Regions from separate parts of the Kitasatospora sp. NPDC002965 genome, predicted to be linked through region 3. Evidence: riboswitches for the same ligand, from Rfam matches in the RefSeq annotation. Region 3 holds a riboswitch; each other region holds the start of a gene.
What was found. Region 3 has a riboswitch for cobalamin ahead of ABZY91_RS35970 (CoA-acylating methylmalonate-semialdehyde dehydrogenase). Riboswitches for the same ligand answer to the same signal wherever they lie in the genome.
Positions count from the first base shown of each region.

Region 1: linked by a shared signal. The riboswitch ahead of ABZY91_RS06990 (ABC transporter substrate-binding protein) and the one ahead of ABZY91_RS35970 (CoA-acylating methylmalonate-semialdehyde dehydrogenase) in region 3 are both predicted to bind cobalamin.
Region 2: linked by a shared signal. The riboswitch ahead of ABZY91_RS03220 (ribonucleoside-diphosphate reductase subunit alpha) and the one ahead of ABZY91_RS35970 (CoA-acylating methylmalonate-semialdehyde dehydrogenase) in region 3 are both predicted to bind cobalamin.
Region 4: linked by a shared signal. The riboswitch ahead of ABZY91_RS38640 (HoxN/HupN/NixA family nickel/cobalt transporter) and the one ahead of ABZY91_RS35970 (CoA-acylating methylmalonate-semialdehyde dehydrogenase) in region 3 are both predicted to bind cobalamin.

Region 1 is NZ_JBEXNT010000010.1:84,298-86,477, forward strand. It holds partial or broken gene ABZY91_RS06985 (hypothetical protein) at 1-149, shown strand, start outside; cobalamin riboswitch at 493-698, shown strand; gene ABZY91_RS06990 (ABC transporter substrate-binding protein) at 787-1,773, shown strand; gene ABZY91_RS06995 (iron chelate uptake ABC transporter family permease subunit) at 1,770-2,180, shown strand, end outside.
Region 2 is NZ_JBEXNT010000004.1:87,742-89,921, forward strand. It holds gene ABZY91_RS03215 (hypothetical protein) at 1-206, opposite strand, end outside; cobalamin riboswitch at 713-855, shown strand; gene ABZY91_RS03220 (ribonucleoside-diphosphate reductase subunit alpha) at 1,040-2,180, shown strand, end outside.
Region 3 is NZ_JBEXNT010000148.1:16,351-18,530, forward strand. It holds gene folP (dihydropteroate synthase) at 1-549, shown strand, start outside; cobalamin riboswitch at 844-1,034, shown strand; gene ABZY91_RS35970 (CoA-acylating methylmalonate-semialdehyde dehydrogenase) at 1,243-2,180, shown strand, end outside.
Region 4 is NZ_JBEXNT010000185.1:1,436-3,615, reverse strand. It holds gene ABZY91_RS38640 (HoxN/HupN/NixA family nickel/cobalt transporter) at 1-1,016, opposite strand, end outside; cobalamin riboswitch at 1,048-1,238, opposite strand; gene ABZY91_RS38635 (metalloregulator ArsR/SmtB family transcription factor) at 1,320-1,739, shown strand; gene ABZY91_RS38630 (DNA-formamidopyrimidine glycosylase family protein) at 1,856-2,180, opposite strand, start outside.

The DNA.
Region 1 (2,180 bases), on a different contig from region 3:
GGCAGACCGATGTCCAGGGTGGCCAGTGGAAGCCGGCGCCCGGTACGACGGTCCACCGGGTCAGCACGACGCTGGACTACTGCCAGATCATCCCGGCCGGGAAGTCGCTCGACCTGCCGATCATCTACTCCCTCCCGATCACCGGTCCGGTGAACACGAGCCTGTCGACCGGCGGTACGGCGTACGCGCCGGTGACCGACAACCTCAAGAGACTCGGTACGGCGACCCCGCCGGCCGGTGGCTGCAGTGCCGGGAACCGGGACGCGACCAAGATCTACTCCCCGGCCGGCCGGCCGATCCCGGAGGCGGCCCGGAAGGCCGGGTGGGAGACGAAGGGAAGTGCCCCCGGGCGCCGGGGCCGACGCCGACCACGAGCCCCGAAAACTGCTCGGCGACGCCGACCGACCGTTCTCGGCCACCCGGGCGCGCTCGCCGACGAACCATCCGAACGATCACCCCAGGTACCGGCCGACACCGACCTGACCACGCCTGATACCTTGCAGTGGCCATGGTGTTCGGGAAACCGGTCTGAGTCCGGTGCGGCCCTCGCCACTGTTGCCGCGGAGTGCCGCGGCCCTCGCTGACCGGCTCTGCCAGCGGTCAGGGCCACTGGGTCGGCTGGAAGAGCCACCCGGGAAGGTCGGCTGCGGCGTGTCGATGCGGAAGCCAGGAGACCGGCCACGGCGCGACATGTTCCACGAGGGTTTTGGAGAACACGTGCCCAGCGCTCTGCCGTACCCGTTCCGTTCCATACGTTCCGTAGGTGCCGCAGGTCCCACAGGTCCGGTGCGCGTCGGCCGCGCGGTCGCGGCCTTCCTGTTCACCGGTGTGCTCGGCGCCTGCGCGGGCGCCCCCGCACCCGACGCGCCCAGTGCGACGGCCGGCAGTGCCGGGCCGGTCACCGTGAACAACTGCGGGACCACCGTGACGGTCGGCGCGCCGCCCGAGCGGCTGGTGACGCTCAATCAGGGTGCGACCGAGGTGGCCCTGGCCCTCGGCCTGGAGTCCCGCATGGCCGGTACCGCCTATCTCGACAATGCCGTCCCGGAGAAGTGGAAGGCGGCCTACGACTCCGTGCCGGTGCTCTCCAAGGACTACCCGACGAAGGAGAAGCTCCTCGCGGCGCGGCCCGACTTCCTGTACGCCTCCTACTCCAGCGCGTTCACCGACAAGGTCGCGGGCACCCGGGACGAGCTGGGCGGCCAGGGCATCCCGTCGTACCTGTCCCCGTTCGGCTGCTCGGACAAGAGCCAGGTGCCGCCGCCGACCTGGCAGGCGATGTGGGGCGAACTGAACGACGTCGCCAGGGTCTTCGGCGTCACGGAGCGGTCCGCCGCGATCCAGCGGCAGCAGGAGCAGCAGCTGGCCCAGTTCACGGCGACGGCCGCGGGCAAGGGCCTGAAGGTCCTGTGGTTCGACTCGGACACCAAGGCACCGTTCGTCGGCTCCGGCCATGGCGGGCCTCAGCTGGTGCTCGACGCGGTGGGGGCCCGCAACGTCTTCGCAGACCTGCCCGGTGCCTGGCAGAACGTGAGCTGGGAGCAGGTCGTCGCCGCGGACCCGGACGCCATCGTGCTCGCGGACGCCGACTGGGACACGGCCCAGTCCAAGATCGACTATCTGCAGGGCGACCCGGTGCTGAGCAAGCTCACCGCCGTGCAGCGCAAGGCCTTCGTGGTGGTGCCGTTCTCCGAGTCGACCCCCGGTGTGCTGCTCGCCGACGGTGCCGCCCGGGTGTCGGCGGGACTGGGCCGACTGCACCCGGGATCATGACCGCCACGTCCCCTCCCGCCGTGCGGCTCACCGGTCCGGGCCGCACGGCGGCGGCCCTGGCCGTCGCCGCGGCCCTGCTCCTGGCCACCGTGCTCCTCGGTCTGGCCGTGGGCTCGCACCACGAGCCGGTCCGGACGGTGATCGACGTCGTGGTGCGCCGTCTCGGGCTGGGCGACCCGCACGTGACGCTGCTGGACGACCAGATCGTCTGGCAGTTGCGGCTGCCCCGGGTTCTGGGAGCGGCTGCCACCGGCGCCGGTCTCGCGGTCTGCGGTGCCGTGCTGCAGACACTGACCGGGAACGACCTGGCCGACCCCTTCCTGCTCGGGATCTCGGACGGAGCCGCCGCCGGCGCGGTCACCGTGATCGTCCTCGGGGTCGGCGTGTCCGGCGCCGTGGGAACGGGC
Region 2 (2,180 bases), on a different contig from region 3:
ATCAGGACGGCGACGGCCGCACCGATGATCTTCAACCGGGTCTTGCGCCGGTGCTCGGCCGCGTTGCGGTCGGCGAGCGCGGCCCAGTCCGGCTCGGTCTGCTGCGGCGGCGGCAGGTGCTGCGGCTGCGGCTGCGGCTGCGGCTGCGGCTGCGGAGGATGCTGCCAGTGGTGCGAGGGCACCGGCATCGGCGGCTGGGGCTGCACCGGAGGCTGCGGCGCGGGCGGCGGAACAGGCGGCTGAACGGGCGGCGGCACCTGGATCGACTGCGGCGGCTGCGGCGCCGCGGGCGCCGGCGGCCGGGCCGGCGGCGGCGCGGGCGGTCCGTACGACGCCGGAGGCGGTCCGAAGCCGCCCGGTGCCGGCGGCACGGCCTGGCCGCCGGAGGGCTGCTGCCCCGGCGGCACCGGTCCGGGTCCACCCGGCTGCTGGTTCTGTGCGCCCCCCGCACCGGCGGGAGGGGCCGGCTGCTCCCCCGGCGAAGCGGGCTGTCCAGACCACTCCCCGGGCACGCCCGTTCCGTCGCTCATGAGGCGAGATCGTAGGGCATGGCCCTGACCGGCGACCGCCCCGGTCACCATTCCGTTTCCGAATCCTGACAAGCCCCGGGGCGTCCGGAACCCCGGCCCGCGCCCCTTCCCGGCTCCCGCCCCGGTACCAGCGGTCATCGCGCCAACACGCCGCGCTGCACAACATGTGGTGTCGCATCGAGAGAGCACCACTAGATGTATGCTCGACCCTGCTGTCGACGCAGGGGAACCCGGTGCAAGTCCGGGACTGCCCCGCAGCGGTGAGCGGCCGTCTCCCCATGGGAGCCCGCGAGTCCGAGTACCTGCCGACGGTGTGCGAGCGCCTCCCCGCAGAGGCCCCAGCACGAGCACCACCTTCCGGGCCTCGCGGGCGGGCCGGGGACGACACGCCGCGCGACGCCACGGGCGCCCGCGCCGTCCTCCCCTGCCCCGAACGGCCCGGCCCCCCGATCTACCGACGCCGATCGCCGCCAGGAGAGAGCGCCTTGACCACCGCTGCCTCAGTCACCCTGCCCGCCCAGGGTTCCAGCTCCGCCCCCGCCGACCGTACGGTCTCCGACCCCGGTGGCGCGCTCCTCCGAGTGCTGACCGACCGCAGCGTCGACCTCCCCCAGGTGGACCCGGGTCACGTCGCCGCCGCCGCGCTGCGCGGCCGCAACGCCGGCTCGGACTTCGCCGAGCTGCGCGGCCTGGCCATCGACGCCGCCGCGTCGATGATCGCCGAGGACCCGCAGTACTCGAAGCTGGCGGCCCGGCTGCTCGCGCTGGAGATCGTCGACGAGGCGGCGACCCAGGGCGTGGTCTCCTTCTCCACCTCGATCACCGTCGGCCACGCCGAGGGCCTGATCGGCGACACCACCGCCGCGTTCGTCGCCAAGCACACCGAGGCGCTGAACGCCCTGGTCGACCCGGCCGGCGACGACCGCTTCGAGTACTTCGGCCTGCGCACCGTGCAGTCCCGCTACCTGCTGCGTCACCCGATCACCCGCAAGGTCGTCGAGACCCCTCAGCACTTCCTGCTCCGCGTCGCCTGTGGCCTGGCGGTCGGCGACAACGAGCAGTCGGTGCGCGAGGTGGCCGAGCTGTACCGCCTGATGAGCCGGCTGGAGTACCTGACCTCCTCGCCGACCCTCTTCAACTCCGGCACCCGGCACCCGCAGATGTCCAGCTGCTACCTGCTGGACTCGCCGCTGGACAACCTGGACTCGATCTACTCGCGGTACGCCCAGATCGCCCGCCTCTCCAAGCACGCCGGCGGCATCGGCCTCTCCTACTCGCGGATCCGCTCGCGCGGCTCGCTGATCCGGGGCACCAACGGCAAGTCGAACGGCATCGTCCCGTTCCTGCGCACCCTCGACTCCTCGGTCGCCGCCGTCAACCAGGGCGGCCGTCGCAAGGGCGCGGCCTGCGTCTACCTGGAGACCTGGCACGCGGACATCGAGGAGTTCCTGGAGCTCCGCGACAACACCGGTGAGGAGGCGCGCCGCACCCACAACCTCAACCTCGCGCACTGGATCCCCGACGAGTTCATGCGCCGGGTCAACGCCAACGCCGACTGGTCGCTGTTCTCCCCGGCCGACGTCCCCGAGCTGGTCGACCTGTGGGGCGCCGACTTCGACGAGGCCTACCTCAAGGCCGAGCTGGCCGGCA
Region 3 (2,180 bases):
AACGACGTCAGCGGAGGGCGGGCCGACCCCGCGATGGCGTCGGTGGTCGCCCGGACGGGTGTGCCGTTCGTGGTGATGCACTGGCGCGGCCAGTCCGGGCGGATGGACGAACTGGCCCACTACGACGACGTGGTCGCCGAGGTGATCGGTGAGGTGGGGCGACAGCTCGACGCGGTGGTGGCGGCCGGCGTCGACCCGTCCCGTGTGATCGTGGATCCGGGGCTCGGGTTCGCGAAGCGCCGGGAGGACGACTGGGCGCTGCTCGCGGCGCTGGACGCCTGGGGCGTGCTGGGCCGCCCGCTCCTGGTGGCGGCCTCGCGGAAGCGGTTCCTGGGGGAGCTGCTGGCGGATCCCGGCACCGGAGCGCCCCGCCCCGCGCGGGAGCGCGACGCCGCCACGGCGGCCGTCGGCGTGCTGGCCGCCGCCCAGGGCGCGTGGGCGGTGCGGGTGCACGAGGTGCAGGCCACGGCGGACGCCGTCCGGGTGGAGGCGGCCCTGCGCCGCCGGGGCGCGCAGCCGGCCGGGGCCTCGCCGCGGCGCGGCGGGTAGGTGCCGGGCGCCGAATCCCTGCCCGCCTGCGGATGCCTTCAGCGGAGGCTCCGCGGCGGAGAGAGCTGCTCCCGTGGCACGCCCCGCCGGGCGGAAGGATCGCCCTGCACGGCAGCTGCCGCGAGGCCGTCACGAGGGTTGCGGAGCTCGGCGACTCCGGCGCCGGTCCGGTGCTGCGACCGGCCCAACCGCACGACGAGGTGAGGGACTTCTTCCACGCGGACCACAACCACGTCGCCGCGCCGGAGGAGGTCGCGGAACGGACGGCGGCGGCGAGGGATGCCCTGGACTTACTAGGACGTCCAACTATATGGTCGTGGACAAGGCCCGCAGTGCAGGGAAGCCGGTGTGAATCCGGCACGGTCCCGCCACTGTGACCGGGGAGTGCGTCGCCGCAGTACCAGCCACTGGCAGCCAGCCGGGAAGGCCGGGCGACGCGCGCTGATCCGGGAGTCAGGATACCGACTGCGGGTGTTCCGTGTTGTCCACGAGGATGGAGCAAACACGCATGGCACCGGTCCGCGCCCTTCCCGACCCTGGTGATCCTGCGACGGCTGCGGCACACCCGTCTCCCTGACGGCTCGCCGCGCCCGGCGACGGCCCGACGCGTGCGCTCACCCGAGCGCGGCGCGGGCGTCCGTCGTGCGCCCTTCCCTCGGATCTTCCCGACACCCTGACGAGAGCAGGTCTGTGATGGTCCGTGAACTCACCCACTTCATCGGCGGCAAGCACGTCCCCGGGACCTCCGGGGACTTCGGCGACGTCTACGACCCGAACACCGGCACGGTCCAGGCCCGGGTCCCGCTCGCGGGCCGCGCGGAGACCGAGGCGGCGATCGCCGACGCCGAGCGCGCCCAGTCCGAGTGGGCCGCCTGGAACCCCCAGCGCCGCGCCCGCGTGCTGCTGCGCTTCCTCCAGCTCGTCGAGGCCGAACGCGAGCCGCTGGCCCGCCTGCTCTCGGCCGAGCACGGCAAGACCGTCGCCGACGCCCACGGTGACCTCCAGCGCGGGCTGGAGGTGGTGGAGTTCGCGGCGGGCATCCCGCACCTGCTGAAGGGCGAGTTCACCGACAGCGCCGGCACCGGCATCGACGTGTACTCGATGCGCCAGCCGCTCGGAGTGGTCGCCGGCATCACCCCGTTCAACTTCCCGGCGATGATCCCGCTGTGGAAGGCGGCGCCCGCCCTGGCCTGCGGCAACGCCTTCATCCTCAAGCCCTCCGAGCGGGACCCGTCGGTGCCGCTGCGGCTGGCCGAGCTGTTCCTGGAGGCGGGCCTGCCGCCGGGCGTCCTGAACGTCGTCAACGGGGGCAAGGAGGCCGTGGACACGCTGCTGGAGGACCCCCGGGTCCAGGCGCTCGGGTTCGTGGGTTCCACCCCGATCGCCCAGTACGTGTACGCGACGGCCGCCGCCCACGGGAAGCGCGCCCAGTGCTTCGGCGGCGCCAAGAACCACATGATCGTGATGCCGGACGCCGACCTCGACCAGGCCGCGGACGCCCTGATCGGCGCCGGCTACGGCTCCGCCGGCGAGCGCTGCATGGCCGTCTCGGTCGCCGTGTCGGTGGGCGAGGAGACCGCGGACGCCCTCGTCGCCAAGCTCACCGAGCGGATCGCCGCACTCAGGGTCGG
Region 4 (2,180 bases), on a different contig from region 3:
GCGTAGCCGACGTTGTCCAGCGAGATCTCCGCGACCCAGCCGCTCACCGGGTCGGTGAGGTCGAGCTTCTCGTGCAGCACCCCGACCAGCTCGATCGTCCCGATGATGAACGCCACCGCGATCGACAGCCCGGTGATGGTCAGGTTGTAGTACACCTTCCGCACCGGGTTGGAGAACGCCCACTGGTAGGCGAAGTTCATGAACGTGCCGTCCAGCGTGTCGAACAGGCTCATCCCGGCCGCGAACAGCAGCGGCAGGCAGATGATCGCGTACCAGGGCAGGCCGGAGGCGGCGCCGGAGCCGGCCATCACCATCAGCGACACCTCGGTCGCGGTGTCGAAGCCCAGGCCCAGCACCATGCCGACCGGGAACATCTGCCCCGGCCGGGTGATCGAACGGGTCGCCCGGTTGAGCACCCGGGCCAGGAGGCCCCGCGCGTTCAGGTGCTCCTCCAGCTCGGCCTCGTCGTACCGCCCGGCGCGCATCGAGCGGAACACCTTGAGGATGCCGAACAGCGCGGCCAGGTTGAGCGCGCCGATCAGGTAGAGGAAGACGCCGGAGGCCGAGGTGCCGACCACGCCCAGCCACTGGTGGGTGGTGGACTCGTCGTCCATCAGCGTGCCGGCGAGCTGGGCGCCGCCCGCGACCAGGGCCGCCATCAGCACGACCATCGAGGAGTGCCCGAGGGCGAACCAGAAGCCCACCGAGACCGGCCGCTTGCCGTCCGCCATGAGCTTGCGGGTGGTGTTGTCGATCACCGCGATGTGGTCGGCGTCGAAGGCGTGCCGCATACCGAGGGTGTAGGCGGTGATGCCCAGGCCCACCCCGAAGACCTGGGTTCCGACCTCGTACTTCTCCGGCGCGACCAGGAAGATCAGGGTGCCGAAGGCCACCACGTGCATGGCCAGGATCACGCCCATCAGGCCGGCCGTGCGGAGGGTGTCCGCCCGTCTCCAGCGGAAGGTCGGCAGGGCGGTGGACACTGCGGGATCGGCGGCGGTCTCGGGCAGGGTCATCGTGGGATCACGCTCCAGCACCTCGTGGAAATACTTCGTGAGATGCCGTGGCCGGTCTCCTGGCTTACGGGCTTCCGTACCCGCCTTCCCAGGTGCGCGAGGCACCCAGTGGCGTCGTGGGCACGGACGACTCCCCCGATCACAGTGGCGAGGGCCGCTCCGGACTGGGACCTCTGGGGTCCTCCACCGGTCTTCCCGAGCACCACGGCGGGGATCAACGTAGAGGTCCCCGAACACCCGTGCAAGGCTGCGCACCTGCGCAGGTGTCAAGGATCACAGGTCGCCGGCTGCAAGAATGCGGGCATGCATCTCGTACCGGCCGACCGCGCGGGCCATCGCACCATCGACGGACACCGGGTCTGCGAGGCGATCGCGGCGATCGGCGACACCGGCCACGTCCGCGCCTGGGCCGAGCGGTTCTCCCTGCTCGCCGACCCCGGGCGGCTCTCCCTGCTGCTCGCCCTGCACCGGGCCGGTCCCCTGGCCGTCAGCGACCTGGCGGTCGCCACCGGCATGCGCGACCCGGCCGTCTCGCAGGCACTGCGCCTGCTGCGCACCGCCGCCGTGGTGGCCGGGGAGAAGGACGGACGTGTGGTGCGCTACCGGCTTGTGGACGAGGCCATGCGCCCCCTGCTCGACGAGTGCGCCGGTGACGAGCACGTCGAGTTCCCCGACCACCCGGCCGACGGGGTGGAGCCCGGGAGCGCCGCCGCGGCCGGCTGACCGACCGGCCGGGCAGGGGGGCAACCCCGGGTCGGCACCCCGGGCGACGGCCGGGCGGCACCCGGTCGGCTGCCGGGCGGCTCCGCCCCGGAGCCCCCGTCACCTGCCCGGAACGGCTACGCCCGCTGGCAGGACGGGCACCAGAAGAGGTTCCGCGCCGCGTGCTCCTCGGTCCGGACGTCGGTGCCGCAGACCAGACACGGCATCGCGGCCCGCCGGTACACGTAGACCTCGCCGCCGTGGTCGTCCACGCGCGGCGGGCGGCCCATCGCCTCCGGGGTGTGCTCCGGCCGGACGGTGTCGATCCGGCCCGCGCCGACACCCTCGTGCATCAGCGCGACCAGGTCCGTCCAGATCGCGTCCCACTCGGCGCGGCGAAGGTCGCGGCCGGCCCGGTGCGGGTCGATGCCGTGCCGGAACAGCACCTCGGCGCGGTAGACG